Linked DNA regions of Puniceicoccus vermicola. The protein of the gene in region 2 interacts with the protein of the main gene of each other region in a pairwise test. Links are inferred from orthologs where the notes say so. Each region holds a gene or a part of one and is shown on either strand. Other genes may lie near its edges. The genes, in order: ruvA and H5P30_RS01545.

What was found.
Region 1: the proteins of H5P30_RS01545 (region 2) and ruvA interact in binary tests that used the Escherichia coli proteins (3 or more experiments, as listed by UniProt). The link is inferred for Puniceicoccus vermicola from one-to-one orthologs.

Annotation. Positions count from the first base shown.
Region 1 is NZ_JACHVA010000016.1:5,631-21,203, forward strand. Bases 7,885-10,782 are described here. They hold ruvA (Holliday junction branch migration protein RuvA), read left to right. Parts: upstream 7,885-8,985; coding sequence 8,986-9,579; downstream 9,580-10,782. Other genes in these bases: H5P30_RS01030 (extracellular solute-binding protein), read left to right, coding at 7,885-8,978; H5P30_RS01040 (zinc ribbon domain-containing protein), read left to right, coding at 9,591-9,776; H5P30_RS01045 (hypothetical protein), read right to left, coding at 9,803-10,414; H5P30_RS01050 (RNA polymerase sigma factor), read left to right, coding at 10,600-10,782. Also shown: H5P30_RS01010 (ATP-binding protein), read right to left, coding at 1-3,239; H5P30_RS01015 (hypothetical protein), read right to left, coding at 3,388-3,987; H5P30_RS01020 (ABC transporter permease subunit), read left to right, coding at 4,163-5,176; H5P30_RS01025 (ABC transporter permease), read left to right, coding at 5,180-6,235; more of H5P30_RS01030, read left to right, coding at 7,053-7,884; more of H5P30_RS01050, read left to right, coding at 10,783-11,115; H5P30_RS01055 (hypothetical protein), read left to right, coding at 11,112-11,924. UniProt on the Escherichia coli protein: The RuvA-RuvB-RuvC complex processes Holliday junction (HJ) DNA during genetic recombination and DNA repair.
Region 2 is NZ_JACHVA010000019.1:30,742-46,201, forward strand. What follows is about bases 4,583-7,367. They hold H5P30_RS01545 (crossover junction endodeoxyribonuclease RuvC), read left to right. Parts: upstream 4,583-5,569; coding sequence 5,570-6,166; downstream 6,167-7,367. Other genes in these bases: H5P30_RS01535 (endonuclease/exonuclease/phosphatase family protein), read left to right, coding at 4,583-5,027; H5P30_RS01540 (hypothetical protein), read left to right, coding at 5,169-5,402; H5P30_RS01550 (phytoene desaturase family protein), read left to right, coding at 6,195-7,367. Also shown: glucose-1-phosphate thymidylyltransferase RfbA, read right to left, coding at 1-848; H5P30_RS01520 (aldo/keto reductase), read left to right, coding at 973-1,866; ppgK (polyphosphate--glucose phosphotransferase), read right to left, coding at 1,905-2,645; cls (cardiolipin synthase), read left to right, coding at 2,839-4,236; more of H5P30_RS01535, read left to right, coding at 4,233-4,582; more of H5P30_RS01550, read left to right, coding at 7,368-7,691; H5P30_RS01555 (hypothetical protein), read left to right, coding at 7,688-8,752; H5P30_RS01560 (KamA family radical SAM protein), read right to left, coding at 8,852-10,039; carA (glutamine-hydrolyzing carbamoyl-phosphate synthase small subunit), read left to right, coding at 10,227-11,390; H5P30_RS01570 (hypothetical protein), read right to left, coding at 11,397-11,702; H5P30_RS01575 (hypothetical protein), read right to left, coding at 11,765-12,280; H5P30_RS01580 (HAD family hydrolase), read right to left, coding at 12,356-12,967; H5P30_RS01585 (metal-dependent transcriptional regulator), read left to right, coding at 13,201-13,635; lpxK (tetraacyldisaccharide 4'-kinase), read right to left, coding at 13,740-14,984; H5P30_RS01595 (class II fumarate hydratase), read right to left, coding at 15,012-15,460.

The DNA.
Region 1 (15,573 bases), on a different replicon or contig from region 2:
TGGACAAGCTCCGCGAGTCGGTCCGGGTCAGACGAAGCCGATCGCTCCGACTGGGGCTCGTCGGCAACCTTTTTCACGGTCTCCGGTCCCTCCAGAGCCTTTTCTTCGTCTGGCTTGGATTTCACCCTCAGGAAGCGACTCAAGACGCTCCGCAATGTTCCTTGCGACACGGGCTTGACCAGAATATCATCGAATCTGGCCGTCTCCGAGATTTTCCGCGCTTTCGAGAGGTCCAAAGCCGTGCAGGCCACAATCGGTAGGCCGTCATACTCCTTCCTCTCGTGAATTCTCTCAGCGGTTTCCCCTCCAGACAGGCCAGGCATCAAAATATCGAGAAGAATCAGGTCTGGACGCGCCTCTTTCAATTTCTCCAGACACTCCTCTCCGTCGGCAGCTTCACGGACCTCAATCCCGAGCGTCCCCAAAGAGGCTACCAAAACTCGACGGTTCAATGGATTGTCGTCCACCACGAGAACCTTTCTCCCCGAGTAAACTTGCTCACTTTCCCTCTCCCCATTCCCAGAATTCGAGGCCGGCCTTAGAGTCTGAAGGACCGAAACCCCCTGCAGATCGACAACAAACGAACTGCCCCGCCCCAAAGCACTGCTCAAAGAGAGAGTTCCCTTCATCATCTTGACAAGCCGCGAGGTGATCGACAGCCCCAAGCCCGTCCCGCCGTAGACTTTCTGCTTCTGCCCACGAGACTGCTCAAAGGGCTCGAAAATATTCTTCTGGTCCTCCTTCTCGATGCCGATTCCGGTGTCCGAGACCTCGATCTTCAAATCGACACGATGCGGAGAAGACTCACTGGGAGCGCAGGATACCCGGAGTTCGACCCGGCCCTTATGAGTGAACTTCACGGCATTGCCCAACAGGTTGAAAATGATCTGCCGGATCCGAGCCTCATCGAGGACCAGCTGGGCAGGAATCTCCGGAGAGATCTCCGACTCCAAAGTGATCCCCTTCTCTTCGCAACGGACTTCGAAGATGTTCAACATATCCTGGATGAGGTCTCCCAGAGAGATCGGCTCATACTGCAGTGACATCTTCCCGGCTTCAATTTTCGAGAGGTCGAGCAGATCGTTGATCAGAGCCAGGAGAGTCTTGCCGCTGGAACGGATCGCCCGGAGAAACTCCACAAGCTCCGGATCGGTGATCTCCGCTTCGATCAACTCGGCAAATCCGAGAATCGCGTTCATCGGGGTGCGAATTTCATGAGACATATTCGCCAAAAACTCAGTTTTCGAGCGATTCGCCTGCGAAGCCTCTTCAGCCATTTCCTGGGCGTGGCGAATCGCCTCTCCCAGCTCGTGGTTGGTCTTCTCCGTTTCGTCCTTCGCCTCAATGAGGTCACGCTGCAGGCGAACGGTTTCCACCAAGCCAGCCAGCCCCGAGCCCACGATTTCCAAGAGGGAGATATCTCCCGCGGACCACTCACGACTTTCCTCCCGCATCTCGGCGCCCATGATTCCCCACCAGATATCCCGCAGATGAATCGGCACCAGCAACAGTGAGCGAACGCCTCGAGAACGCATATATTCCTGCTCTTCCGGAGAGCAATGATCCCGGATCACCGATACACTTTTGCCTGAGCGCAGATCCTCGGACCAGCGAATGGGTTCGATTAGATGCGATTGACGATTTTCCAGACCCAGATTCACCGAAGGAGCCTCTTCCCGCGTCCAGCAACAAACCTGATGGGTGTCGACACTCTCACCCTGCCGATCGATCCCGACCTTTTCCGATACACAGATTCGATCTGCCGCGAACACCGATGCGACCGAACTGATCGCTTCGCGAATCCCCGTCTCCATGTCAGAGGAGGTGATCAGCTCGACAAGAGCATTAGACGCCACCCGGAGGCGTTTATCACGCCGCTCGAGAGCCCGTGTCGCTTCATCCCGCCGACCCGCGTTGCGAACCACACAGAAATGAGCGTCCGTCTCCCCCCAGCGACCGTTTGTAATCTGCACCTCGGCCCGCATGATTCCATACTCCTTCTTGAGAAACTGAGCGGAGCAGAGGGGCAAATTTCCTGAGATCAGGTCGACAAAATTCTCCCGCACCAAGTCCCTCGCCCCTTCGGGAATGAGGTCGAGCAAACTGGTGCCGAGTATATCTTCACGCTCATAACCAAGCTCACTCCCGACGACATCGTTGATGTAAACGATCCCGTAATTGACATCGAGAATGAAGATCATCTCGTCAATTGAGTTAATCAAAGTGCTCAAATTTCGCTGACCGGCCCGATAAAATGATTCGGACTCGATCCGATCCAACGCACCCTGAGCCTGGATCTCCAACTGATCAATCGCCTCCATCACAACCTCTGGAGCATAGTTGCGCCCAAGCGAACCGACCCACACACAACCGGCGACTTCTCCGCTACGAATGATCTGCAACTCGGTCACGGACATGGGTCCACTAAGCTTTTTCCCCAGCAGCTTCTCTAATTCCGTTTCATCGTAATAAAAAAGAGAAGTCTGACCTTTTTCTCGACTGAGAGTCTGTAGAACATCCAGCTCCTTGGGTAGGTTCCGCGAAAAAATCCGGTGAAGGTTCGGTTCTCCGTCCTTTTTGGCAAACACTGCGGAAAACTCAAATTCCGAGAGGCGCACCAATCCATCGGCCAAAGCCTGGAGGATCCCATCCGATGAATAGACCTCTCCAAACCGGACCGAAACCTCTTTCTCAATCTCCAGAACGAGTTCGGCCATCTTCTGCTGCTCAATGATCGAATCCGCTCCGGCAAAACGGAGAGCCCGCCCGTTGTTATCTCGCTCGAAAATCTTCCCCCGGGATAGGATCCAGACCCAAGAACCATTCTTCTTCCTGAGTCGGAACTCTGCCGAATAGGAGTCCGATTCCCCCACCATGTGCTGATACAGCGACTCGTTCTTCTTGGAAATGTCCTCTGGGTGAGTGATCGCACCAATAAAATCCAACCCCAACTCCTGGTGAGGTTCGTCATAACCGAGGTGCGCCGCAAACCACTCGTGGTCGTAACTGAAGATGCCTTTATCGATGTCCCAATCCCAAAAACAAAGGCCCGTGCCCGCAAAAGCCCGGCCCAAGCGCTCGGCGTCCTCCTGGCGCGAAGCTGCCAGCATGCGACGACGCTCCACCTTAAGAGCGATAAAGACCAGCGCTCCCAGAATGGAGGCCAAGACCAGCCCCACCAGGAACAAGACCCGTGGGTCCGTCCAGCTGACCTCAGTAATTGCAGAAAAATTGGGCATAGCGCATCAAAGGGGACCAACCCTTTTGCGAAAGAAATGCTAGACGGTGGGCCCCCTCTGGCAATGCCAATAAAAACGCCCGCGTTTCCGCGGGCGTCAAAAGAGAGTAAATCGACCGCTTCGGCCGCTGACTCCACAAACCTTACTACTACGGAGTGAAGTAGTCAGACGTGGTGTCGATCGGGTCGGTCACCTGCGTGTCGTCTAGCTCAAACAGCTCGGGGGGAGTCGGACCAGGCTGAGGCTGGATAGTTGGAAAACGCCTTTCTACCGAAGTCCTGAAAGTCTCGCTGTAAGGGAGTTCCATGTCGTACATGAACTTGACGATCGCCAAAGTATCGTCCTCGGAGATAGCCCCATCATCATAAGCAGTCATGATTTGGTCGTAAGAGGTCTGAAGCTTGCGAGCCAAAGCCCTCTTCTCAGCTTCAGGGAGAATGTGTACCGAATTGGTTCCGAGCCGAGGAACTTCCATAGGCACACTGGGCGCTCCCTCTGGCGTAGTTACTTGCACTCCATCTTTGCCAACTTTGACCACTCGCCCGGATGGGAGATTCGCAAAATCTATGGATTCCTGGGTAACCGATGCCGAAAGAGCCCCGACAAGAACCATCGACATACCCTCAGTTTCTGTGTTCTGATCTTGTGTGGAGTTGACTGGTTTAACTTGCCCGTCCTGCGCGTGTGCGAGGCCGAATGAGGCGAGGAGTAGAGAACAAAAGAAAGTCGAAGTTAGAAGCTGTTTCATAGTCCTTAAGATTGTTTTCTTCAAAACCAATTCTGTCAACGCCCATTTTTCACCTCCTCAAGAGATGGCCAGCGTCGCGCGATTCTTTTACTATTTTATAAAATATCTCATTAAGGCACTTCCCAATTGATTTGGCTTTGATTTTCCCAGGGTATGGAGTTCACCTAATTCTAACGTGAAGGTCTATTTTCTCAAAAGACTCCTCTTGGTCATTCCCACTCTAATCGGAATCACCCTCGTTGTCTTTGCAATCACGCGATTTCTGCCCGGGGGTCCGGTCGAACAAGCCTTAATGCAAGGCCAGATGGCGGACGGGGAAACCTCTCGCACTTCAACGGAGGGCATTGGACTGGCTCCGGGCCAGATTGAACAGCTCGAATCCTACTATGGCTTCGATAAGCCTTGGTACGCAGCCTACGTCGAGTGGCTCGGCCAAGTGGTCCAGGGAGACTTGGGGCGATCCTACCGCTATCAGGTGCCAGTCACCTCCATGATTTTGGAGCGGATGCCGGTATCGGCCTATTATGGAGTCATCACCTTTATATTAACCTACTCGATTTGCGTCCCTCTCGGAATCCTGAAAGCGATCAAGCACCGCACTCATCTCGATGGATTTACCTCGATCGTCGTGTTCACGGGCTATGCCATCCCGGGCTATGTCCTCGCCGCCCTCCTCCTGGTTTTCTTTGCCTTTCAGCTCGAATGGTTTCCCACCGGGGGCTTTGTGAGCCCCGACTTTGCCCACCTCTCTTTCCCGGAGCAGGTCAAAGACTTGGTCAGCCACTCCGTCCTTCCCCTGGTCTGCTACATGATCGGGAGCTTCGCTTTTCTGACCCTGCTAATGAAAAATAGCCTCCTCGACAACCTTGCCGCCGACTACATGCGCACCGCGACCGCGAAAGGTCTCTCCTTCCGACGCAGTGTTTTCCGTCACGCCCTGCGAAACTCTCTAATTCCCATCGCGACCAATTTCGGCAACGCCCTCTCCATTTTTGTCGCGGGCTCGTTTCTCATTGAAAAGATCTTCTCCATCGATGGCATGGGACTCCTCGGCTACAATTCTCTAATGGAACGCGACTATCCAGTCGTCATGGGAATTCTTCTGATCTCCTCCATTCTTCTCCTGATCGGCAACATCCTCTCGGACATGCTCGTCGCGAGCGTCGACCCCCGGGTGCGATTCGACTAAACGATGAACCCGATCACCCAACGCCGCCTCGCCCGCTTCCGTGGTCTCCGCCGGGGATATTGGTCCTTCCTCATCCTCCTAGTCATCATCCTGGCTTCGGCCTTCGCGGAACTCTGGATCAACCACCGGGCTCTCCTCGTCTCCTACGAAGGCAAGCTGTACTTCCCCACCTATGGATCCGAGTTCACCGGGGAAACCTTCGGTGAATCCTATCTTTACGAAGCCGATTACCGAGCCTTGAAGGAAAAATTCTCTGAGCCCGGCAATCCGAACTGGGTCCTCATGCCGATTGTTCCTTACAGCGCCAACGAATCGGTCTATCGCGACGGATCCTACCCGCCCTACCCCCCTTCCTTTGAGCAGGAGCACTATCTGGGGACCGACCCGCTGGGCCGGGACGTCCTCGCCCGCCTCGTTTATGGCTTCCGCATTGCTCTCGGTTTCTCGCTGGCTCTCATGGCCTTCACCTACCTCTTGGCGATCGTTATCGGCTGCGCCATGGGCTACTTCGGTTCCTGGATCGACCTCTTCGGACAGCGGATCATGGAGATCTGGTCCAACATCCCGTTCCTCTACATCGTCATCATTCTTGCCTCGACCATCCCCCCGAATGTCAGGCCCAGCATTCGCATCGGCTCACTTCTCTTCGTCATGGTGATCTTCAACTGGGTCGGCATGGCCAGCTACATGCGAACCGCCTCTTTCCGCGAACGAGCCCGGGACTATATCGCCGCCGCCAGAGTCGTGGGAACCGGGCCGATGAAAATCATCTTTCGACACCTCCTGCCCAACACCCTCTCCATCGTCATTACCTTCATCCCCTTCACGGTCGCCTCCGGGATCACCTCCCTCACCGCTCTCGACTTTCTCGGTTTCGGAATCCCCCCACCCACCCCGAGCTGGGGAGAACTCCTCGAACAAGGCACCCAACGACTCGATGCCCCCTGGATCGTCACTTCCACCTTCTTCGCCATGGTCGTAGTCCTCATCCTCGTCACCTTCGTCGGCGAAGCCTTCCGCGAAGCCTTCGACCCCAAGAAATTTACCTACTACCGGTAAGGTCAGGAGAGAGCTTTCCCGCGGGCACGGAGTTGGTTTCTCTTCCAACGCGAATCGAGAGCAGGATGCTCTCGCTACCTTCTCCTCTCCATCGCAAAAGCCCTAACCGGTAACCCAACCAAAGTAGTGAGAGCTTCCAGCTCTCTCGCTTCATCCGCAAATCGAGAGCAGGATGCTCTCGCTACTTTCTCTTCTCCAACGCAAAAGCCCTACCCGGTAACCCTGCCAAAGTAGTGAGAGCTTCCAGCTCTCTCGCTTCATCCGCAAATCGAGAGCAGGATGCTCTCGCTACTTTCTCTTCTCCAACGCAAAAGCCCTACCCGGTAACCCTGCCAAAGTAGTGAGAGCTTCCAGCTCTCTCTCTTCCTACGCGAATCGAGAGCAAGATGCTCTCGCTACTCTCTCTTCTCCATCGCAAAGACCTACCCGGTGACACAACCAAAGTAGTGAGAGCTTCCAGCTCTCTCTCTTCCTACGCAAATCGAGAGCAGGGATGCTCTCGCTACTTTCTCCTCTCCAACGCAAAAGCCCTACCCGGTAACCCAGCCAAAGTAGTGAGAGCTTCCAGCTCTCTCATTCCAACGCAAATCGAGAGCAGGATGCTCTCGCTACTTTCTACCTTCCACCGCAAAAGACCTACCTCGGCAACCAGCCAAAGTAGTGAGAGCTTCCAGCTCTCTCCTTCTTCCTACGCAAATCGAGAGCAAGATGCTCTCGATACTCTCTCTCCATCGCAGATCAGGAGCCCGAGGAACTCGTGGCGATCTTCCCGAATGGGGGTTTGCACCTTCGGAGAAAGCACTCAAGATTCATCCCTATGCGATCTTCCAATCAACACCCGCATTTGGGGCTCCTGCTGGTTTTCCTCTTCGCGATCGTGATTTCTCTGGTGGGCTGTGGCCCTTCTTCCTCCGAATCGTCAACGGCGTCTGAATCGGCCGACGAAGACCTCATGAGTCCCGAGGAATACTACGCGGCCAATCCCGACTTCTTTCACTTCGCCACTCCGGAAGACTTGCCGAGCGGGCTGACTTGGGTCGACGGCATGGATCAGGAGGTCTTCGCCTCGCCCGACGCCAAGCGCGGCGGCACTCTCCGCTCCTTCATTCGCTCTTTCCCCCCGACCCTGCGGACCATCGGGCCGGATTCGAACAGCTCCTTTCGCTCCGTGCTGAAAGACGACAACATCATTTCGCTCACTGAACGCCATCCCGTTACCCGTAAATTTTTCGGGGCGATCGCCTCGGCATGGGCCGTATCCGCAGATAAGGAAACCGTCTACTTCAAGCTCCGACCGGAAGCCCGATTCTCGGACGGCGAAGCCGTGACCGCCGACGATTTCCTCTACCTCTTCTACTTCATGCAATCCCCCTACATCGTGGCACCTTGGTACAACGATTGGTACTCTCGTGAATACGCCGGGATCACCCGCTACGACGACCATACGATTGCCGTTCACCTCTCCTCGGCCAAGCCCGAGCCACTTGAATTCGCGAGTGTCGCTCCCACTCCTGCCCACTTTTACGGCACCCTCGGCCCGAGTTGGGTGCAAGACAACCAATGGACGTTTGAACCCACCACCGGCCCCTACGAGCTCCTTTCGAAAAACATCCGCCAAGGCCGTTCCATTCGCTTGACCCGGCTCAAAGATTGGTGGGCCGACGATCACAAGTTCTTCAAAAATCGATACAATCCGGACGCAAAGCACTACGAACTGATCCGGGACGTAAACATTGCTTGGGAGAAATTTAAGAAGGGCGACCTCGACATGTTCTCCCTCAATCTTCCCGAATACTGGTACGAGCGCTCCGAGGGAGTTCCCGAATTTGACCGCGGCCTCATCCGCAAAGCCATCTTCTACAATCAAGTGCCACGACCCAACACGGGGATCTGGATCAACACCGCATCGCCAGGCCTCGAGGATATCAACGTTCGCGAGGGGATCCAGTATTCGATGAACTTTGACCGCGTCATTGAGAAACACTTCCGCGGCGACTACACCCGCATGAACACAAGCTCGGATGGATACGGCGAGTTCACCAATCACGATATCCGGGCGCGGGAGTTCTCGATCGAGAAGGCAAGGGAGTCCTTTGCCAAAGCTGGCTACACCGAGCAGGGTCCCGACGGAATTCTTCGCAATCAGGAAGGGCAACGCCTGAGCTTCTCTCTCAACGTCGTCAAAGGTCCAGCGGTCGATATCGCTCAAATTCTGAAAGAGGAAGCCCGCAAGGCGGGTCTGGAAATCAACATCCTCGCCCTCGAGGGCACCTCTTCCTACAAACAGGTAATGGAGAAGCAGCACCAGCTCGCACTGATGGGCTGGAACATCGGTCTCCCTTATCCCCGCTACTGGGAAGGCTTTCATTCGGTGAACGCCAACAAGCCCCAGACCAATAACATTACCAATACCGCGAATCCGGAAATGGATGTGCTCATCGATCAATACCGGGACTCGACCGATATCGACGAGAAGCGGAAAATGGCCCTCCAGCTTGAGCAAATGGTCTACGACGAAGCGTCCTTCGTCCCCGGATACAAAGCTCCTTTCTATCGAGCCGCCTACTGGGCCTGGATCCGTTTTCCCGAGAGTTTCGACGTGCCCCTCAGTGAAGGGCCGGGACAGTACGGGCTCTTCTGGATCGATCTCGACGAAAAGAAAGAAATCCTCAAAGAACGCAAAGAGGATGGGTCCCGCCCTAACGACGTGCTCATCTTCGACGAGTGGAAAGACCCTTCCTAAACGCATCATGATTGTCTATCTTCAGGGCCAAGTGCTCCAATCCACTCCGCTCTTCGCGGTCATTCTCACCCATGGTGTCGGATACGGCGTTCACATTCCTCTACGGGTCTCGGAAAAACTCCCGCCCGTTGGCGGCGAAGCGAAGTTGCACATCCGCCAGGTCATCCGCGAGGACTCTTCGGATCTGTTCGGCTTTCTCGACGCCGCCGAACGCGACTTCTTCGATTTGTTGACCAAGGTCTCCGGTATCGGCCCCAAGACCGCCTTGACTCTCCTCAGCCGCGTGCCCGCCGACGCCCTCGCGGCAGGAATCGCCTCCAGCGATACGGTCATGCTCTCCAAATGCCCGGGCATTGGCAAAAAAACCGCCGAACGCATTGTCGTAGAGCTTCGCGATAAGGTCCCGTCTTTCGGAGTGCCCGGCACCGTCCCCGGCGCCAGCGCCGCCTCCGGCTCCAGCGAAACCGCCGAAGAAGCCGTGGCCGCTCTCGTCACCTTGGGCTTCAAACCGGCCGATGCCCGGAAGGCTGTCGAGCGCAGCTTGAAAACGGCTGGCGAAACTCCGACGACCGAGGACCTCGTCAAAATGGCCCTGCGCTAGGCAGACCGTATATGGATGCCAGCCCCTACTGCGAAGTAACCTGTCCGAGTTGCTTCGAGACGTTCTCGATCCCCGGACCGCCTCCCACCGAGGTCCCTACCGAGTGGGACTACGACTGCGAAGTCTGCTGCCGACCGATGACGATTCGATTTTACGAGGACGATGGGCAGGTTTTCGCCGAGGCGGAGTCGATCTAGACCCTCCGTCGAAGAGCGAAAAAGACCTAGCCTCCGATCGGCTGCCAGACGTCGACGGAGAACTCCCCCTTCATCGCCTCAGCGATCTGATCGAGAAACTTGTCCTTCGACATGCCTGAAGCCTTGATCGGTCCGAGCATCAACTCCTCCGTCTCTTTCATTTGGGAAGCCATATCGACCTTCCAAGCTCCGTCCTCCTTCACGAAAGAATAATCAATCGGATTCGGATTCCCGTTCACGAGGATCGCCCCGGAGGCGGTGTTCCCGTTGATCGTAATCTCGCCCATCTCAGTGACGGCGCTGGATTCCTCATAGCCACGGGCCATATCAACCAAGGTCTGCCCCCCACTGGCCGGAGCCTTACCGTCGGCAGCGCTGCGCACACTGAACACGGCCAAAATGACCGGCAACGGCTGCTCCAAAAGTGACTCTCGATCCGCAGATATGGAGATCTCGCGGACTTCCTCCACAAACTTTTGCGAATCCTCGCTCAACAGTTCGAATGCCTGTCCACCGTCCTTGGCGAGCATCAAATGATCAAATTCTTCGTAGGTTTCGCAAACCGCGGAGGTCTGAGCAAAGCCCACAATCGGGACGAGGAGCCAGAGCATTGCGAGGGCGGGCAGAGACTTTTTCATAAGAGAAGAATAATGAACCCATCGCTCTCGGGGCCAACAAAAATCAGCACCGCGTGCTCCGAATTTAAGCAATTCATACCCAATGGCTTCGATTATTCCCGCTAGATCGCCCTCTCGGCAGCCGACCTCGAAAAGATTAAAGTTTTACAAGAACGGGAATAGCCGCAACGTTTGGCGCATCTTATATGGCACATGAAGATGAGATTGATTTCACCAAGTTGGTGGACGCCTACTACCGGGCGCTCTACCGATTTGCGTTCAGTCTCAGCGGGAGCTCTCACGATGCTTCCGATCTCGTTCAGGAAACCTTCACCATATTTGCCCAAAAAGGCCACACGATCCGAGACGCCTCTAAGGTCAAAACCTGGCTTTTCACGACCCTTCATCGTCAATTTCTGCGCCAAATCCGTAAAAGCAAAAGAGAACAGCTTCACACCCCCGAAACCTTGGTGTCGCAGTCACCTTCAATCGAGTCCGATGCCGCCCGCGCCCTGGATGGAGATTCCGCCCTACAAGCCCTACTCAAAATCTCGGAGGTTTACCGAGTCCCCCTCACGCTTTACTATCTAAAACATTTCAATTATCGTGAGATCGGTGAGATCCTTGAGGTCCCGATCGGGACGGTCATGTCCCGACTGGCCCGAGGAAAATCCGAACTCAAGAACACTCTGCTCAAGCAGCAGACACCCACTAGACGATGACCCGCGACGAAGCCAAGTCCCTCTTGCAGGCCTGCACTCAGGATGAGGCCGCAACCTCCTCACCCGAGGTTGTGGAAGCCTTGGCTATGGCTGCCAACGACGCGGAACTGGCCGAGTGGTTTCGCCGTGAGAAGGAGTTTGATGAGGCATTTAGCTGTAGCCTGGATGAACTGGAGCCACCCGCCGATCTCCGTGACCAGCTACTGGATATTGCCTCGAAAACAACGGATGAAGATCAGGTTGTGGATGAAGAGAAAGATAAGGTGGTGCTCTTCCCCACCTTCCGCAATTTGGCTTCGCGCCAGTTTCTCCGAAATCTCGGCTCATTTGCCGCCGCGCTCGCCGTGGTCGCCTTTGTTTCCGTCATTTTGTTCGAACCTCGGGAAGCGACGGCCAACGCTAAAATGCCCGAATTTTATCAAACGGTTCGCAATGAAATAAGGGCGCACCAAGCCCCGGACTACATGCACGACAAGCCCCAGGAACTTCTCCAGTTCCTCCGGGATCGAAATGCGCCCACTCCCGCAACTCTCCCCAAGTCCGTCGATGCCATGAAACGAACCGGGGCTTCGATCCTTCAGGGTCGGGATAATGTGATCGGTGTTCTCTTCCTGGAGGACCTCAATGGAGATAAATTCCGCCTTTTCATCGTCGATATGGAAGTCCCCGACTCGGTGGCCCCCACACTTCCGAAAATGAAGATCAAAGAATTTGCCGAAGTTTCGGCGCTTACGTGGAAAAAAGACGGCAAAGTTCACGCCCTCGTCACCCACGGCTCGCCCTCCACTCTGGAGGCCCTGCGCGAATAAACCGAAGGCCCCCCAGGCTAAGAACTCCTACCCGATTCGTCGGGATGTCACCAACCGGTCCGGCCTCCTTGGGAATGGTTACGTTGGAACGGTGTTTTCTTTCCGGATTCCAAGAAGGTGAGAAGACTGAATCTCTGGAGACTCTCAGAGGACTCGTTTGAAATTCGATCGAGTGTCCGGTGCCTCCGGCTCTAAAGAGAAACTCTGCGGAGAAGGATATGCTCGTAGATAAGTTTTTTTCCAACAGGTGAGTTTTTAAACTAATTGTAAACTCGTGACATTCGGGAATAAATCCACGCCAGATCAGCTCATACTAAACGAATTCGCATCCACAAAGGATCGAATCGTTTAACTCTACCGAAAGCTAGCTCTATGCGAAATTCCCCTGCTTCCCATTGGCTCGGAATCACTCTCGCGGCTGTATCCAGCCTCGGCGTTCCCAGCCTCGTTCTCGGACACGGTTCGGTGGGAGACCCGATCAGTCGTCCCTATCGTATCTTCCTCGAGAATCCCGAAAATCCGAAAAGCGAAGTCTCTGCCGCCGCTATCGCGACCGCCGGCACCCAGGCATTCTACGATTGGCACGAAGTCAGTCTTCTCGTTCCCAATTACAACGGCAGTGATCTCGCCCCCTATCGGGCCATGATTCCCGATGGCACCCTCGCCGGTGCCGGAAGGGATAAATACGCAGGCCTCAACCTCACCCGTAGCGATTGGCCCGCAACTCCCGTCAATGCCGGGACCTACCCTGTGGTCTACGACGCTCACGTCCCTCACGATCCGAGCTACTTCCTCGCCTTTCTGACCAAGGAAGGGTGGAGCCCCGACCAACCCCTGAAGTGGGATGATCTCGTTCCTCTTGAGGGGCCAGAAAACTACGTCCGCGATGGCAACCTCTACCGCTTCGACGTAGAACTCCCACAGCGCACCGGCCACCACGTCCTCTATGTCATCTGGCAACGAATCGATCCCGCTGGCGAAGTATTCTTCTCCGCCAGCGACGTCGACTTTGGAGACGGGACCGGCTACGGAAATCCCGCCGATGGGAGCGGACGCTACCCCGAGTTTGACCTCGAATTCGGAGACGGTGAACTCAACGCCGACGTTACCTTCGCCGTCCAAAGCGATTGGGGCAGTGGATTCACCGGACAAGCAACCGTCACCAATACCGGCGACTTTCCCATCAACGACTGGGCTGTGGAATTCACCATTGGACACGAGATCAGCTCCGTCTGGGGCGGCACGATCGTCCAGTCCGAAGGCCTCACCTACACCGTTCAGAACGCCGACTGGAATCGAGACATCCCCGTCGGAGAGTCGGTGACATTCGGTTTCAACGCAGAGCCCGGAGGAATAGATCACCTCCACGCCCACATCGCCTCCATCTCTCTCGGAGGAGAAGTCACACCGACTCCTACTCCCGACCCGGATCCGGACCCCACTCCCGATCCTGACCCAGACCCAGATCCAACGCCGGATCCTGATCCCGATCCAACGCCGGACCCCGATCCTGACCCGACACCGGACCCTGACCCCGTTGATCAAGGCGACATCACCATCGACTTCCAGATCGTGGACGACTGGGGAAGTGGATACACCGCAGCCGTAACGTTGACCAACAACGGCACGGCTAACGTCGAAGACTGGACCCTCTCCTTCGATCTCGGAGTCGATCTAACAAACTTCTGGAACGCCGACGGCGGAACCCGGGCGGGCGACACGCTCACCTTCTCGAACGCTTCCTGGAACGGCACCATCGCCCCCGGCAACTCCGTGAACTTTGGCTTCCAAGCCAGTAGTAGCGACGACACCACTGCGGAAAACTTCGTTTTCAACGGACAATCCAGCGAAAACCCGAATCCTGATCCTGACCCAGATCCCACACCCGACCCGGATCCCGATCCAACGCCGGATCCCGATCCGGACCCAACCCCCGATCCAGACCCGACACCTACCGGCTCTCTTGAGGTCGCCGTCGGCTCTTCCTGGAACAGTGGTTTCAGCGCCGAAGCCAGTTTGATCGCCCCTCAGAACCTGACTGGCTGGGAAGTCACCTTCGACTTCCCCTATGGAATCGGATCGATCTGGAACGCCGAGATCGTCTCGCAGACCGGAAACACCTACACGGTCCGCAGCAAGAGCTACAACGCCGCCGTTCCTGCGGGTGGCACCATCAGCTTTGGCTTCAACGCCGCTTCAGGAGGCCCCTTGGCTGGTGAGACTCTCTATCCACAGAACGTCTCCCTCAACGGATCCCCTGTCGAAGGTGGCAATAACCCCGATCCTGACCCGGACCCAGACCCAGATCCCACCCTGCCCGATCCGACTCCCGATCCCGAGCCCGCTGAATACGGAGACGGCAAGCAGCAGACCGGCGACTACAACTACGCCGAGGCGATGCAGAAGAGCCTCTTCTTCTACGACGCCCAGCGTTCCGGAGATCTCCCTGAAGACTTCCGGGTCAGCTGGCGGGGGGACTCGGCCGTCAACGACGGTTCCGATGTCGGCCTCGATCTCTCCGGTGGATTCTACGATGCCGGCGATCACGTCAAGTTTGCCTTGCCCGGCGCTTTCAGCTTCACCCTTCTCGGATGGAGCGCCGCCGATCAGCGCAACTCTTGGATCGAGACCGGACAGCTTGATGAGCTCCTCGACCTGATCGAGTGGCAAGCCGACTATCTCATGCGCTCTCATATTCAGGACTCCAATGGAGAAACCCTCGAATTCTACGGTCAGGTTGGCAATGGCTCCATGGACCATTCCTACTGGGGCCCTCCCGAGGGCATGAACATGAACCGCCCCGCCTACAAAGTGAGCCGTTCGCAACCCGGCACCGAAGTCGCCGCAGAATCGGCTGCCTCTCTCGCCGCCGCCTCCCTGGCCTTCCGTCCAGACGATCCGGCCTACGCCGACGAGCTCCTGGAGCACGCCGCATCACTCTACCGCTTCGCCGACAACTACCGAGGCACGTATGTCAACGCCATCCCCGACGCCCGTAACTACTACAACTCCCACTCGGGCTACGAAGACGAGCTGGTCTGGGGTGCGCTCTGGATGTATCGAGCCACCGGGGACACCGCCTATCTCGACAAGGCTGAGGACTACTTCGCGGATTACCTCGAAGGAGGTTTCCAAGGGAGCAGCTCTGGTGGATTCCGCTGGACCATGAATTGGGATGACAAGAGCTACGGAACCGTCGTTCTCTTGGCTGCCCTTACTGGCGACAGCAAATATCAGGAATACGCCGAGAAGTGGCTGGACTACTGGAGCGTGGGCTACAATGGCCAACGCGTACAATACTCACCGGGAGGTCAGGCCTACCTCGACCAATGGGGCTCCCTCCGCTACTCGGCCAACACCGCCTTCCTGGCCCTCTGGTATGCCGATCAGGTCGGCGACCACGGCAGTCGCTACTTCGATCTCGGAGAATCCCAGATCGACTACGCCCTCGGGGACAACCCGCAAGGACGGTCCTATGTGGTCGGCTTCGGCAATAATCCCCCGATCAACCCCCATCACCGCGCTGCTCACGGCTCCACCACCAACAACATCGGCGTCCCCTACAACAACCGAAACATCCTCTATGGAGCTCTGGTCGGCGGACCGGGACAAGCCAATGATGGAGCCTCGTATCAGGACGACCGATCCG
Region 2 (15,460 bases):
TAACTGGTCTTCCCCAAAGCAGTGGCAAGCTCTTCCAGCTGAGGCTCATTGATCCATCCATTGCGGAAAGCAATTTCCTCAATGCAGGCGATCTTCAGGCCCTGCCGTTGCTCAATCACCTGCACGAAGGAAGCCGCCGCATGCAGACTGTCATGAGTTCCGGTGTCGAGCCAAGCGGTGCCACGGCCCATCACTTCGACGCGCAAACGCTCTTCTTCCAGATAGAGTCGGTTGAGGTCCGTAATCTCCAGCTCGCCACGCGCGCTCGGCTTGAGCGAACGAGCCATCTTGCAGACATCCCCTTCGTAAAAATAAATTCCCGGGACGGCAAAACGGGACTTCGGTTTCTCCGGTTTCTCTTCGAGGCTGACCACTCGGCCCGAATCGTCGAACTCGACGACCCCGTAGGCCTTGGGGTTGGAAACCTCGTATGCGAAAATGACCGACTCGTCGGAATCGGCTGCGTTGCGAATCGCGGAAGTGAAATTGCCTCCGTAGAAAAGGTTGTCACCGAGAACGAGCGCCGCCGGGGCACCGTCGAGAAACTTCTCCCCGATCAAAAAGGCTTGAGCGAGCCCCTCCGGCCGAGGTTGCTCTTCGTAGGAAAAACTCATCCCGAGACCCGAACCGTCGCCGAGGAGTTTACGAAAGAGCGGAAGATCTTCCGGAGTGGAGATGATCAACACCTCCCGAATCCCGGCGAGCATCAAAGCCGACAGAGGGTAATAGACCATCGGCTTGTCGTAGACAGGCATGAGCTGCTTGCTGACCGCACGGGTTAGCGGAAAGAGACGAGTGCCCGATCCCCCAGCGAGAATGATGCCTTTGCGTTGCTTTTGGGTAGTCATAAAGTGGTTAGAATTGTCCCTGGAACCCGCGGCGGCAAACGTTTTTAACACCCCCCCTTTTTGAAAGGAATGGACTTCCTCCAGCCTGTTTGACAGCTCTCGCCCGAGAACGCATCCTGTCGCCATGAAATACCGCACCCTCGGATCCACCGGTTTAGAAGTTTCAGTCATCGGCGTAGGCACTTGGCAATTCGGAGGAGAATGGGGCCGCACCTACTCGGAGAGCGACGCAAGCAAGATTTTCGCCGCCGCCCGGGACAGTGGGATCAATCTCATCGACACGGCCGAGTGCTACGGCGATCACCTCTCCGAGTCACTGATCGGAGCCTCGGTCGCTGAGAATCGCGAAGATTGGATCATCGCCACCAAGTTCGGTCATCATTTTAAGAAAAACTTCGACCGCAACCAAGTCATCGACCCCGAATCCGTGGTCAAACAGCTAGAGGACTCCCTCCGCGCCCTCCGCACCGACTATGTCGACCTCTATCAATTCCACTCTTTGGATGACCAAGCCTTCGCCACCGAAGGCCTCTGGGAAGCGTTGGCCAAGGAAAAGGAGAAGGGCAAAATCCGCCACCTCGGCACCTCGATCGGCAGCAACACGAACTCCCACCAGGTGAAGGCCTCTCCCGATGTCGGGTCGGAGGTGATTCAGGTCGTTTACAATCGGCTCGATCGCGCCCCCGAATCGGAAGTTCTCCCAACCTGTCAGGAAGAGAATCTCGGTGTGCTGGCCCGGGTGCCGCTCGCCAGCGGTTATCTCAGTGGCAAATATAAGCCCGGCGCTCAGTTTCCCTCCAACGACGTGCGCAATGCCTGGCACACTGACAATTTTCGGGACTCGCGATTGAGGGAGGTCGAAAAGATCCAACGCGAGGAAGTTCCGGAGGGCACGGATATGGCCCAATGGGCCCTGGCTTGGTGCCTGAAGAATCCAGCCGTCACCTCGGTCATCCCGGGTTGTAAAGACGCCGACCAGACCCGGAAGAACGCTGCGGCGGCGGATTTGCTCGAATAAGAGCCAGCAGACCGCGGCCCTCGCCCAGGCCTATTCGCTCAGCTCTGGTCCGCGGCCCAAACGGCCGCACCGATGATACCGGCCTTGTTCTTGGCCGTGGCGTGGCGGAGTTCGCAGCGGGTCTTGATCAAGTCTTTCACTTCCGGAAATTTCTTTGCGCCCCCACCTCCGACGATAATCATCCGAGGCCAGTAAAGATCCTCCAAGTGCTTCAGATATTCTTCGAACCGCTTGGCCCACTCTTCATTACTCAGGCCGTCGCGCTCCTTCGCGGTTCCGGAAACGTAATCTTCCGCCTCCCGCTTCCGACCGAAAAACATACGACCCATCTCCGTGTTTTGAACCAGCTTTCCGTCCGTAAAGAGAGCCGACCCCAGGCCGGTTCCAATCGTCAGCAAGATCACCGATCCGTCGACTCCCTGGCCGGCCCCGAAACGCACCTCAGCCACTCCAGCGGAATCGGCATCGTTCAGACCCCGAACCGGACGCTGAAGACGTTCGGAAAGGGCCTCCTCCAATGAGAACCCAATCCAATCCTGGTGAAGATTCTGCGCGGTCAAAACCTTTCCATCACGGACGACCCCGGGGAACCCTACCCCCACCGGCGAGATATCGCCAAAGGTTTCCAAAACCTCTCCGCAGGCATCGATGATCGCACTCGGCGTCGCCGGACGAGGGGTATCGATTCTTTGGCGCTTGGTGATTAAGCTTCCATCATCCGTATCGACCACTGCTGCTTTGATGCGAGAACCACCGATATCAATTCCAATTGCCTTCATAATTCAGAGATTTTGCGAGGGGTCGGTATCCAATGTGAATTCCCCATACCTTACCAGTGGTTTTTTTCGTTCTTTTTCGATTTTTCTGGGAAATCATCCGACCTTTGAGGGAGCACAGTCGCTTTGACAGAATGACTTTTCCAGCGGAAACTCCTCTCTCTACTCGCCCTTCGATGCCGGAGGGCAACTCACTATGTGGACGATCATCTTCTTTCTCTGGTTTCTCTCTCAACTCGCTGGTTTTGGCGCCCTTATCCATCTACTCCTTTCGCGCAAACGCACGACCTCCCTGGTTCTCTGGGCCTTGTGGCTCCTGATCTTTCCAGCCTTGGGGATTCCACTCTACCTGACCATCGGCTCAGACCGAATTCGCCGCCGTTCGATCCCTTCCCATCCCCCGGGAGAGCACCTGGAAGACCCCAATGCGCCATTAGGCTCTCCCGAGATCGCTCCGCTCCTGCAGAACGTCTCCCACCTATCGGGAAACACCCTGACTCGTGCCAGCGGTCTCAAACTTCTTCCCGATACCACGACCTACTACCCCCATCTTCTGGAATCCATCGATAAGGCCGAGAAGTTCGTTCACATCCAGACCTACGTATTTCGGATGGACTCCGCGGGCGACCGCCTCCTCGAAGCCCTCTGCCGCGCCGCAAAACGCGGGGTCGAGGTTCGCCTTCTGGTCGATGAAATCGGTTCCGCTTCGACCCGAACCCGCTATTTCAAACCCCTCATCCAGGCGGGTGGCCAGTTCAGCTGGTGCATGACCGTGCAGCCCTTCCGAAACCGCTATTTCCTGAATCTGCGCAATCACCGGAAGATCCAGGTTATCGACGGCAAGATCGCCTACGTCGGAGGGATGAACTTCGGGGTCGAATACGAAGGCAAGGACTCTGAAGTCGGTCCTTGGCGCGATATGCAAATGTCGGTTCGGGGGCCCGTCGTCGACGCCCTGCAAACCGTCTTCGCCACCGACTGGTCCTTCGCTACCGAGGAATGGCTGGCCGATCGCCACTACACGGGATTCTCCAACGACGACGCCAATATTCCGGTCACCGTCGTCAACAGCGGCCCAGACGAGCCAGACCGTTCTTTCCTCAAGACCTTTATTTTCACCTGCAATCACGCCAAGGAGAGGCTCGATGTCTTTACCCCCTACTTCGGTCCGGAAGAATCCGTCATCCTTGCCATGCAGCTGGCCGCACGCCGCGGAGTCCGCGTCCGGATGCTCATCCCCACCCCGAACGAACATCAATACATGGTCGATATTGGCCGGGCTCACTACGAACAACTCATGGAGGACGGGGTCGAGGTCTACGAATACCACGAAGCCGTTCACCACGGCAAAGTCTACATCATCGACGACAATCTATTCGTCCTCGGCTCGACCAATCTCGACGCTCGTTCGCTCCGAATCAACTTCGAGACCACCCTCCTGATTGAGGATAGGGATACCGTCGCCCAGCTCGACAAACATTACGAAGTCTTCTTCGAACGGGCCGAACGCATCGAACTTGAAAAATTCCGCAACCAACCGCTCACCGATAAATTAAAGCAAGGCATCTCCCGACTCTTTGTGCCGATCCTATGAAATTCCGCCTTCTCAGCTTCAACGTCCAAAATCGGCGGACCGAACGCACCGCCCACCTTCGCAGCCGCATGGCGGAGATCGCCGATCTCATCCTCGCGCAAAAGCCCGACGCCGTCTGCCTCCAAGAGGTTCTCCCCGAAGCCTACCCCTACCTCCTCGAACGAATCGCTCCGAAGGACGCGGTCTTCTATCCCCGTGAAGACGGCACCCATACCGGCGAAGGGGTGCCCATTATGCTTCTCGGCGATTGCTTCTCCGTTTTCCACTCGGATCGGTTCTGGCTCTCCCCCACGCCGGATGAACCCTCGATCGGCTGGAAGGCCCGCTGCCATCGGCTGGCCGGAGTCCTCGGCCTCCACCCGAACCAAGATCCGGAGACCCGTGTCTGGCTCATCAATCTTCATCTCGACCACAAGAGCCGGGAGTCCCGGGCGCGCAGCCTCGAACTGCTGGAACAACGGCTTGAGACCTACGACCGCAATCCCGACGACCACATTCTCCTTTGCGGCGATTTCAACATGAGACCGCGCAACCCTCTTTTTCAGGAACTCCTTTCCGGCCCCCCGGGTTTCAAGGACGCTTCCCGTAAAGAAGGAAAACCGGACCGCAGCCAAACCTTCCACGGCTGGAGCCCTCTTCGCCTCGGCCGCGGACGCCTCGACTACTGCTTCCACACCCCCGAACTGCATTGCCAGGAATACCACGTCATTCCCGCCGCCATCGACGGGCGCCGGCTCTCCGATCACAACCTCATTCTGACTGAGTTCGAATCCACTCGCTCGGCCGGATGAGCGAGGAGCCCGGATTGAAGGTTTGAAAGGTGAAGATTTGGCTTTCGAGCCGATCACACGCGAATCGAGAGCTGGAAGCTCTCGCTACTCTGGGCTCTCCCCGAACTCGCATTATACCGAATTTAGGAAGTTTTGATAGTTATGGCGGGATGGGAAATGAGTCTGAGCAAGGCGGCCCAATTGGAGGCGGGTCTGCGACCCGTGCCAATTGGGCTAACGCTGCTCGGGCTCATTTCCCGCCCGTCCCAGGGGGATGCGTCCAGAATCGAAGGTCGCGGCGTTGCAGGGATCGGAGCGTATCTCGATACTAATCAGATCCCTGCGCCTTGCGCTGCTTCGATTCTGCGCTGCACCATAACGGTCAAACCTTACTAAATTCGGTATTACTTGAGTCGTGCGATTCCCACGATAGGGCCCAAATTCCCACCGGCCTACCGACTCACCGACCCACCGACTCACCGACCCACCGACTCACCGCATTCGCGGAAATCCCTGGCCTTGGGATTTGCAGGGAAGGTGGAATGCCGTTTGGCTCTCTTTCCGTGGCGAGAAAATCAAATGGAAAACTTTGGGCGGAATTCGTCCGCAGCGGAGGAACGGCGAAAAACCGGGCCTCCACTCCGGAACGGGTCGACCGACGTCCGATGGACGGCATCATTCTCGGAGTCGATCCCAGTCTACGCGGGACGGGGATCGCTGTGATCGAAACCAAGGGACGCCAGGCGACCCTGCTTCACTCCGAGGTTTTTCGATTTCCGCCGTCTTACAAAACGGAGGGATGCATTGGCGAGATATCCCGGCGCCTCGATAAGATTCTTCAGGATTTCCCCATCAAAGTTGCTGCCGTCGAAGAGGCCATCTACGTCCAGAATTATCGGACCGCACTGGTTCTGGGAGCCGCCCGCGGATCGGCGATCGCTGCCATGGTCCTTCGCGGGGTTGAAATTAACGAATATCCCCCGCTCCGCATCAAACAAGCCGTGGTGGGCTACGGTCGAGCGAGTAAGGAGCAATTGCGCAGCACTCTTGTGCAGATGGTCGCTGGCGCGACCGAGAAAATCTCCCTCGACGAGTCCGATGCGACCGCGGTCGCCATGTGCCACTGGTTCACGACCAAACGGCCCCACATCACCTCCTGACAGTCACTCTCCTCCATTCTGCTCGCTCATGTCCTCCTCTCAGTATGACAGCCTCGTAATCGGTGGGGGATTCGGAGGACTCTCGGCCGCCTGTCGCATCGCTGCAGCCGGGAAATCGGTGCGCCTCCTCGAGAAAAATTCCCACCTCGGTGGGAAATGCGATTATTTTGAGCGGGACGGGTTTCGTTTCGATCTGGGTCCCTCGGTCCTGACCCTCCCCTTCGTCCTCGATGATTTATTTCAATCTGTCGGTCGCGACCGCCGGGACTATCTAGAGATCGAACCGGTGGAACCGGGCTGCAGTTATTTCTTTTCCGACGGATCCCGATTCGATGCCCCCGGGACAATGGACGACTTTGAATCAGCGATTGCCGAGAGCTTTCCCGATGAGATCGACGGATTTCGACGATTCAGAGCCTACATTACGCGCCTTTGGGAAGTCAGCGGACCCGCTTTCCTTTTCAACCCGCCGGGCCTCCCGGCTCTTCGTTCGATCCCTTGGGCGAAAGCCCTCCGAGCCCTCCCCGATTTCCTTCCCGGTCGAATGGAACCCCGGTTGCGGAAATATTTTCGAGATCCTCGCCTCATCCAATTGTTTTCCCGCTTTGCCACCTACAACGGCTCAGATCCACACCAAACCCCGGCCATCTTCAATGTGGTTGCCTACGCCGAGCTGGCCTTTGGCTCTTGGCGATGCCGCGGCGGCATGTACGCCTTGGTCCAGGCGCTCGAAAAACTCGCCGGTGAACTCGGAGTGGGAATCGAAACCAACGCCGAGGTCGACCGAGTTTCTTTCGATTCTCAAGGACGGGTAACAGGAGTCTCACTGTCCGACGGAGAGATGCTCCAGTCCCCCTCCGTCATTTGCAATCAGGACACCCTCCAAAGCCGGACAGGCCCCCTCTTGGCCGATCACCCCGCCCACTCCCAACAGGCCCGGCGCACCGCGCGCAAGGAGGCTTCCAGCAGTGGATTTGTCATCTTGATGGCCCTGCAAAACCGTCACCCCGATCTAGCCTGTCACAACGTGTTTTTCCCGGGAGACTACCGCGAGGAATTTCATGCCCTGTTCACCGAGCCCCGACCTCTTCCCGATCCGACTCTCTACCTTTCGCGCCCCTCGGCCACCGAGCCCCATCTCGCCCCGGAGGGCAAGGAGGGATGGTTCGTCCTCGTCAACGCCCCGAGCCTACAGAAGTTTCAAAATTGGGAAAACGACGCCTACGCCAGTCGAGTCATCGAACAGCTCCTCCAGCGCTATCCGATCGACCCTGAGGAAATCGAATGGTCGCACTACCACGGCCCGACCTTTTATCAGGAATCCTACCGCGCCTGGAATGGATCTCTCTACGGGATGAGTTCCAATACTCAGCGACAAGCCTTCCTTCGCTCCCCGAATCGTGACCGCCGTTGCCCGGGTTTGTTTTATGCGGGAGGATCTGCCCATCCCGGAGGAGGAATTCCCCTCGCCCTCTTAAGTGGCAACTTCGCAGCGGACGCCTGCCTCTCATTTCTCGACCCATGAAGTGGCTGTCGGTTCTCCTCCTCAGCTCCTTTTTCTCCATCACCATCCTCGCAGCGGGTTCATCGGTAACCCCACCTGAGAGCGACTCCACAAGTCGCCCTCCGAAGCACATTCCCAGCAATGCACCCGATCAGGGGAACCTCCCGGAAGAAGAGGATCATGGACTCCTTCGGGGAGACCAATACGACTATCTCGACCATGCCAAAAACTCCGTCTACCTGACATTCGCCGAGAACCTCCAGATCCTCGACAGTTTTCTGTCGGACGGAACCCTCATTGAAGACGAGACCTTCCACAACCGAATCCGGCTGATGCCCTACCTCGTCTACCAAGAGAGCGACTCATCTGACTACCAATTCAAACTGGATTACTACGCCTCCATTCGCCTGCGACGCCTGGAGAAACGATTGAGCCTGATCATCGACACCGGTGACCTCGCACCTCTCCCCAATACCCAGCCCAACGAAGAGGACAACGACCCGCAAATCGGCCTGCAGAAAAGGATCCTCAAAGGCACGTCAGTCAAAGTCGGGGGAAAGGTCCGCTGGCCCCCTGTCGGGTACGTAATCGGCACCTGGTCCCAAGGTTTCCAGCCGATAGACTGGCAGATGATCCCCAAATACAGTGTCTTTTACCAGACAGATGAGGACGGATTTGGCACTGGAGGCAACTTTCTGCTCGGCCGCTGGTGGGACCCGATCATGCTCAAAAGTGACACTGGATTTCGTATTACGGAAGCCACGACTGGTATCGAATGGGCATCCTCCGTCACCTTGGCACATGTCTGGCGATTGATCGAACCCACAGATCGCCGCCCACTCGTCTCTGCCCGGTCCTACAATGAGGGTATCGACCTGATCTATCGTATCTCCGGCCACATCAGCGGACATAAGACGATTGATGAGCATCGCGTCATCGCCAACTATCGCCACCCCCTTCGGAAAAATTGGCTCTTTTTCTTTGTGAGTCCCGAATTATTCTGGCAACGCGAGAACAATTGGGCACCCGAGTTCCGCCTCCGGGTCGGAATTGATGCACTCTTCTGGGGCGTCACTCGGTAACGGAGAGCAAAACCTCTCGTCCCGAAGCTCGCGCCTCACGCGGGATTCACCGTCTCCGAGCAGCTCTCCCGCAAGCTCTATGCGATCCGGTAGAACCTCCTAAACCAGAAGTGGAACCTCTCCAGTGGGTTCCTCAACGATGGGTTTGTCTGCGGTGGGATTCAGCGGATAGCGGAAGAGACGCCCTTCGTAATTCCGGAGAACAATCTCATCCTCCGTCACCTTCTCGACATAGTCGGGATTGATCGGAATTTTCCCTCCACCACCGGGAGCGTCGATGACAAATTGAGGGATCGCATAGCCAGTCGTGTTTCCACGAAGGGCCCGAATGATCTCCACCCCTTTCTCCACCGAAGTGCGGAAGTGGGAGCTTCCCGTGATGAGGTCGCACTGGTACAAGTAGTACGGTCTGACGCGCATCATCAACAACCGGTGGATCAGCGAGCGATAAATCTCGGGGTTGTCGTTCACTCCATTCAGCAGAACCGATTGATTCCCGATCGGAGTTCCGGAGAAGGAGAGGCGCTGGCAGGCTTGATAAAGCTCTTCCGTACATTCCTTCGGATGATTGACGTGGATACTCATCCAGATCGGCCCATGCTTCTTGAGCACCTCACAGAACTTGTCATTGATCCGCTGTGGAAGAAAAACCGGGATACGACTGCCGATACGGATGAACTCCACATGCGGAATCGCCCGCAAACGACCAAGAAGGTAATCTAGCTTCGTATCGTTTAGAAGCAGTGGGTCTCCTCCACTGAGCAAGACGTCCCGTACTTCCGGGTGATTCTCAATATACTCGAGCCCCGCTTCGAAGCTCGGGTGAAAATTGTAATCCTGGGCATTGGAGACGAGGCGACTCCGCGTGCAGTAGCGGCAATACGAAGCGCAACGATCCGTCACCAAAAACAGAACCCGATCCGGATAACGGTGGACCAGACCTTCGACCGGCATAGTGGACTCCTCCCCGACCGGATCGAGAAGCTCTTCGGGTGCGGTGCGCGTTTCGCCGGCACGCGGGATCATCTGGAGCCGAACGGGGCAGTTCGGATCTTTCGGATCGATTAAGTTAAAAAAGTAAGGGGTGATGGCGAGAGAGAGCTTGAATTCGGCAAACCGAGTACCCGCTTTCTCTTCGGGGGTGAGGTCGATATACTTCTCGAGCTGCTCTACCGAAGTGATCCGGTTCTGCAGCTGCCAGCGCCAACTCTTCCACTTTTCCTCTGGGACGTCGGACCAGTAGCCCTGGCCCTTGTACCAATTATCACGGCGATCGTCTGGATACATAAAAATTCTTTCTAACTTTCAGTTGGGAAACTAAAGAGAGTACGGGGGTTCACCTGAAAGTCAAAGGGGTGAACGTTTTCCCTCTTTTGCTCTATTTCGGAGACAAATCTCTGTGAAGCACAAATCCCACGAGAATCCGCAGGTTTTTTCTTTGCGCCCGACACTTCAACCGATCACAAAGACAAATATGGAATACGAACCAGCGGTTTTTGCCCTCGAGGACGGAAGCTGTTTTTACGGCGTTGCTTTCGGCGCCAAGAAAACAGTGGTCGGTGAGGCCGTCTTTAATACGAGCATGACGGGCTATCAGGAAATCCTCACGGATCCCTCCTACTTCAGCCAAATCGTCACGATGACAGCTCCCCAAATTGGCAATTACGGGGTCAATATCGACGACATTGAGTCAGCCCACCCGCAAGCCAGCGGTTTCGTGGTCCGCGAAATTAGCCCGGTCGCCAGCAACTGGCGCTCGACCCAGAGCCTCCCCGACTACCTGAACGAGAATGGCATCCCTGGGATCAGCGGGGTCGACACCCGCGCCATCACCAAGAAGCTGCGCACTTCCGGCGCCATGAAAAGCTGCCTTTCAACGGAAGGCATTTCCGGCGAAGAAGCCGTAAAGCGCGCCCGCGAATGGGCTGGCCTCGTAGGAGTCGACTTCGTCAAGGACGTTACTCGCAAAGAAGAAACACTTTTTGAGGGGACCGCCGAAAGCTGCACCCCGTTTACCGTCATTGGCACCCATCTCGGCAAGATTCGGGAACCGCGGAAGCGTTTCCGGATCGCCGCCATCGACTACGGCTCCAAAGACTCGATGCTCAAGCATCTCTATGACCATGGGTTTGACGTCACAGTCTTCCCTGCAACTTGCTCGGCCGAGGAGATCGAAGCCTTCAATCCCGATGGCGTGTTCCTAACCAACGGCCCCGGAGACCCCGCAGCGGTCACCTACGCCCACGAAACGGTTCGGAGCCTCATTGATCAATATCCGGTCTTCGGGATCTGCTTTGGTCACCAAGTGATCACCCATGCCATCGGAGGGAAAACCTTTAAGCTGAAGTTTGGTCACCGCGGCGGAAATCAGCCGGTCAAAAATCTGGAGACGGGCCAAGTCGTCATCACGGCCCAGAACCATGGATTTGCCTCCGAACCCGATTCCATCGCAGATCGGGCCATCGTGAGTGAAATCAATCTCAACGATAAGACGGTCGCCGGACTCCGATTGAAGGATCGCCCGGTCTTCTCCGTCCAATACCATCCCGAAGCAGGCCCCGGCCCGAATGACGGGACGGGGAACTTCGAGAAGTTTTACCAAATGGTAGCAGCTTTCGCCCAAGAGGGCGAAAGCTGAGAAAAATTAATAGTCGCGCAGCGTGATCAGGCCCCAGAGGAGGGTCACGCTGTCACCACTGTAGTTATCGCGAGTGGTGACTTCATCGACGGACACTCCGGCGGTGGTGAGCGAAGGATGCTTAAAGGTACCTTGCTCCGACTTTACGATTCCGAAGAAGTTATAATTATCGTTCGGCTCGAGCATATTTTCACGCTGAGCGGTAGTCGGTCCGGTATTGCATCCGGATAAGGCAACTAAGCAGAAGGCAGACAACAACAGGGCGATTTTTTTCATCCCGACCAGAATCGACAGCTGTCTGAAGTTTGGCAATGAAATTTTGGCATTTTGCCGGAACGGCAAACGAAAGCGGGCAAAACTTTACCCGATAGGATCTACTGACGAATCATCTTGGCCTTGAGGATCACTTTGCCGGTCCCTTTGTCGGAATGGAGCAACTCCTCCCCTACCACGCGAAGGATGGTTTCTCCGTTCTCTTCGGAAAACCATTCCTTCATCAGCCGCTCAGTATTCAAATCCACGTCGTAGGGCACCCAATCCAGCGACTCCTCACGAAGATATCCCCGGTAGGTCACCGTCTCCCCCTGTTGAGTGACATCGGCAAAGAGGAGGCCGTTGCGAAAGTAGTTTTCCGACTCAATGAAGGTCATTTCGCCCCCAACTTCGAAAGCGGTAAGCCCCTTCAACACATCTCCGGACTTCCAATACTCGGCCGCGAGCGGAAAGGTCCGGATCACTTCGCCACTGGAGTTCTCGACTGAGACTTCCCCTCTCCAAGCTCCCAAATACTGATCCAAATACTCCCGAACGTCTTTCTCGGTCGGCCCGGCTGCCAATACGATGAGGACCGTTGCCAGAAAGGAGAATGAAATTGCGAAGAACCGACTCATCTTGCCTCGCAGACAATCAAGCTGCCCCGATCGGGTCAATCAAACCTCTACGGAGTGAGAGATGTCCTCTCTGGATCAGACGTGCAGAGCAGCGCCACGGCGCGCGTCCACCTCGACGGTGGCCATACCGCAGATCCCCGCGGCCTTGAGACCCGCTTTGCCATCCTCGAAGACAAGGCACCGCAAGGGATCGACTCCGAGCTGCTCCGCAGCCAAGAGGAAACAGTCGGGAGCGGGCTTGCCTCGAGTGACATCTTCGGCGGCCACGATCACGTCGACCATCGAGATCAACCCTGTGACTTCCAAGGATTTCTCGACTGCAAAGCGTGCACTCCCCGAAGCGACCGCTGTCGGAATCCCACGGTCACGAGCCTCCTTGAGGTGCTCGACCACATCGGAAAAAGCTTTCAGGTCATGAATTTTCCGGTGGTAGAACTCTTCTTTGTGCTCTCCTACATTCTCGGCGAGCAGCTTTCCCGGAAAGCGAGCGTTCAGCTCTTCGACGACCTGCAGGAGTGATTTTCCTGCCGAATCATAAAAATAATCCTCCGGAATATCCCAATCCGCGCCAGCTTGTCGCAATCCATAGTTCCAGGCTTCGAGGTGCAAAGGCATCGAATCGATGAGAGTTCCATCACAATCGAAGATGTAGGCATCGAAGCGGCCTGGCGGAAGAGTTAATGACATACGAGAACAGAGAGCATGGTTTGCGCCAGCGTCAAAACGAAATCATTTTCTTTTCCAAATCGTCACAATTGGAGCAAAAGGACAAAAACCCGAATCGTGGATTCTAAGAAGACCCATTCTGGATGACTCCTCCCCTTCCTGACCCATGCTTCGCACCAACTCTTCCGACCCTGCAAACTCACTCACAAAATCAACTTTCCTCCGCTTCCAACATCTTCATAGTGGAGGCTGTCATGGCCGGAACTCAAAAAACAGAAACGGACCCAAAGAAACGGCTACGCCGCACCCACCGGGCGATCCGCGGCCAGCACCGCGAGGAGAGAACGGAAGACTACGTCGAATCGGTCTACCGAATGGAGCGCAATGAAGAACCCGTTCGCGTCGTCGACCTGCAAAAGATTTTCGCCGTCTCCCACGTCACGGTCATCCGTGCTCTTGAAAAATTGAGTGAACAAGGCTTTCTCGAACGCAGTGAAAGCGGGATATCCCTTACGGATAAGGGTCGCGAGCTCGGCGCCTGGTGCTACGAGAGACATCGGCTTGTCGAATCGTTTCTCGTCTCCCTCGGGGTCTCGAAAAATACCGCTTCCAACGATGCCGAAGGCATCGAGCACCACCTGAGTCCGGAAACACTCTCCGCGATGAAGGAACACCTCAACGAACGATAGCCCCCCGGCCGGTTTTGCGGGAGTAGTTCGCCGTAAATTGATCTCCCGGAGATCGAGAATCCAGAATTTGCGATTTCCGACAGGCTCGATGGACCCAGTCCCACCTACGAAGCCGAAGCGACTCGCAGCGCTTTGACTTGCGCCTTTTCGGAGAGAGGCCGACCGGGGAAACAGACCCTCGCCACGGCCTCTTCGAAGTCATTGGCACCGCGGAGGATGCCAATTTCGAGGCGAAGAAAATAGATCGGAAGGCCGAAATCGATCTGCGAGCCGATCCGCACTGCGTCCTTTTCGGTAGTCACCAGAAAATCGACTCCGATTTCCTTCGCCTGCTCTCCGATCGACAGCAGCTCACGATCCGTAAACCAATGATGATCGAGGAAGCGGCGGTTGTAGCGAATCGTGGCCCCGTTATCACGGAGAAAAGCTTCAAACCCCTCGGGCACGGCGATCCCACTGAAGGCTCCGACCCGTGCACCCTTTAACTTCTCGACCGGGAACTTTTCGTTCAGATCGAGACTCTGCAGGTGGGTGGGCCGGTGCGAGCACTCAATGATTTCCACCTCAGGATGGTGTTTATGAATAAACCCTTCGAGCTCCTCGGAGGGCGAACCGTCCGACTTGGTCAAAAATACATACGATGCCCGCTTTAAATGGCTCACGGGCTCGCGGAGAATTCCTCGGGGCAGCAGCCGCCGGTTACCAAAAGGATTGGTCTTATCGACGAGGACCAGATTCATACTTCCCTTGAGAGGGAGATACTGCAGACCATCGTCGAGGATCAAGGTGTCACACCCAAAACGACGAATGGCATACGCGCCCGCTTTGACCCGGTTTTTATCGACCAGCACGTGGACGCCGGGAAGATTTCGAGCGAGCATGTAGGGCTCATCCCCTGCTTCCTCGGGGCCCATCAATACCTTTTCCCCGTCGCTGACGATCCGCGGAGGGGGCTCGGAGACGTGCGTAACCGCCCGCCACCACTTCTTATAAAAAGGCTCCTTCTTGCTCTTATATCCTCGGCTGAGGATGGCGACCTTTCGCCCCTGCTCGTGGAGACTGCGGGCAAACTTTTCCACCACCGGTGTTTTACCGGTTCCCCCGACCGTCAAATTCCCGACTACGACCACCAAACACCCGAGCGGACGATTGCGGAAAATCCGATTGCTATAAAGATACCAACGGAAGCGGACGATCGACTCGAAGAGATACGAAAACCCGTTCAGGATCGAACCGACCACGGTGGCCGAACGGCCAGTTCTGCGGTCGTAAACCACATCGACCAGAAACCCTTCCAGCGCGTCGAGACGGCTTTTGAACTTGGAATGTTTTTTCGGCTGGGAACTCACTCGTTCGTCACCCTCGACTCCATCGCCCTAAGCGGACGGATGAACCATGCTCATGGGGTCGAGCGCGGCGTCGAGAGTTTGTTCATCAAGAAGTCCTTCTTCAAGAACGACTTCACGCAGGGTTTTATTTTCGGCAAAAGCTTTCTTGGCCACCTTCGAGGCCTTGTCGTAACCGATGTGCGGATTCAGGGCGGTGACGAGCATCAGCGAACGTTTTACGAGCTGGTCACAGGTCTCGGTGTTGGCCTCAATGTCAGCGACACACCGATCGGCAAAAGTCTTGGCCGCATTCCCCAGAACCTTGATCGACTCGTGGAGACTGTAGGCAATGAGCGGGATGGTGACGTTGAGCTCGAAATGACCATCGCGACCACACATGGCGACCGTGTTACCGAGGCCCATCGCGTACATGGAAGATTGGACCAGCATCTCGCTCATCACCGGATTGACCTTGCCCGGCATGATCGACGATCCGG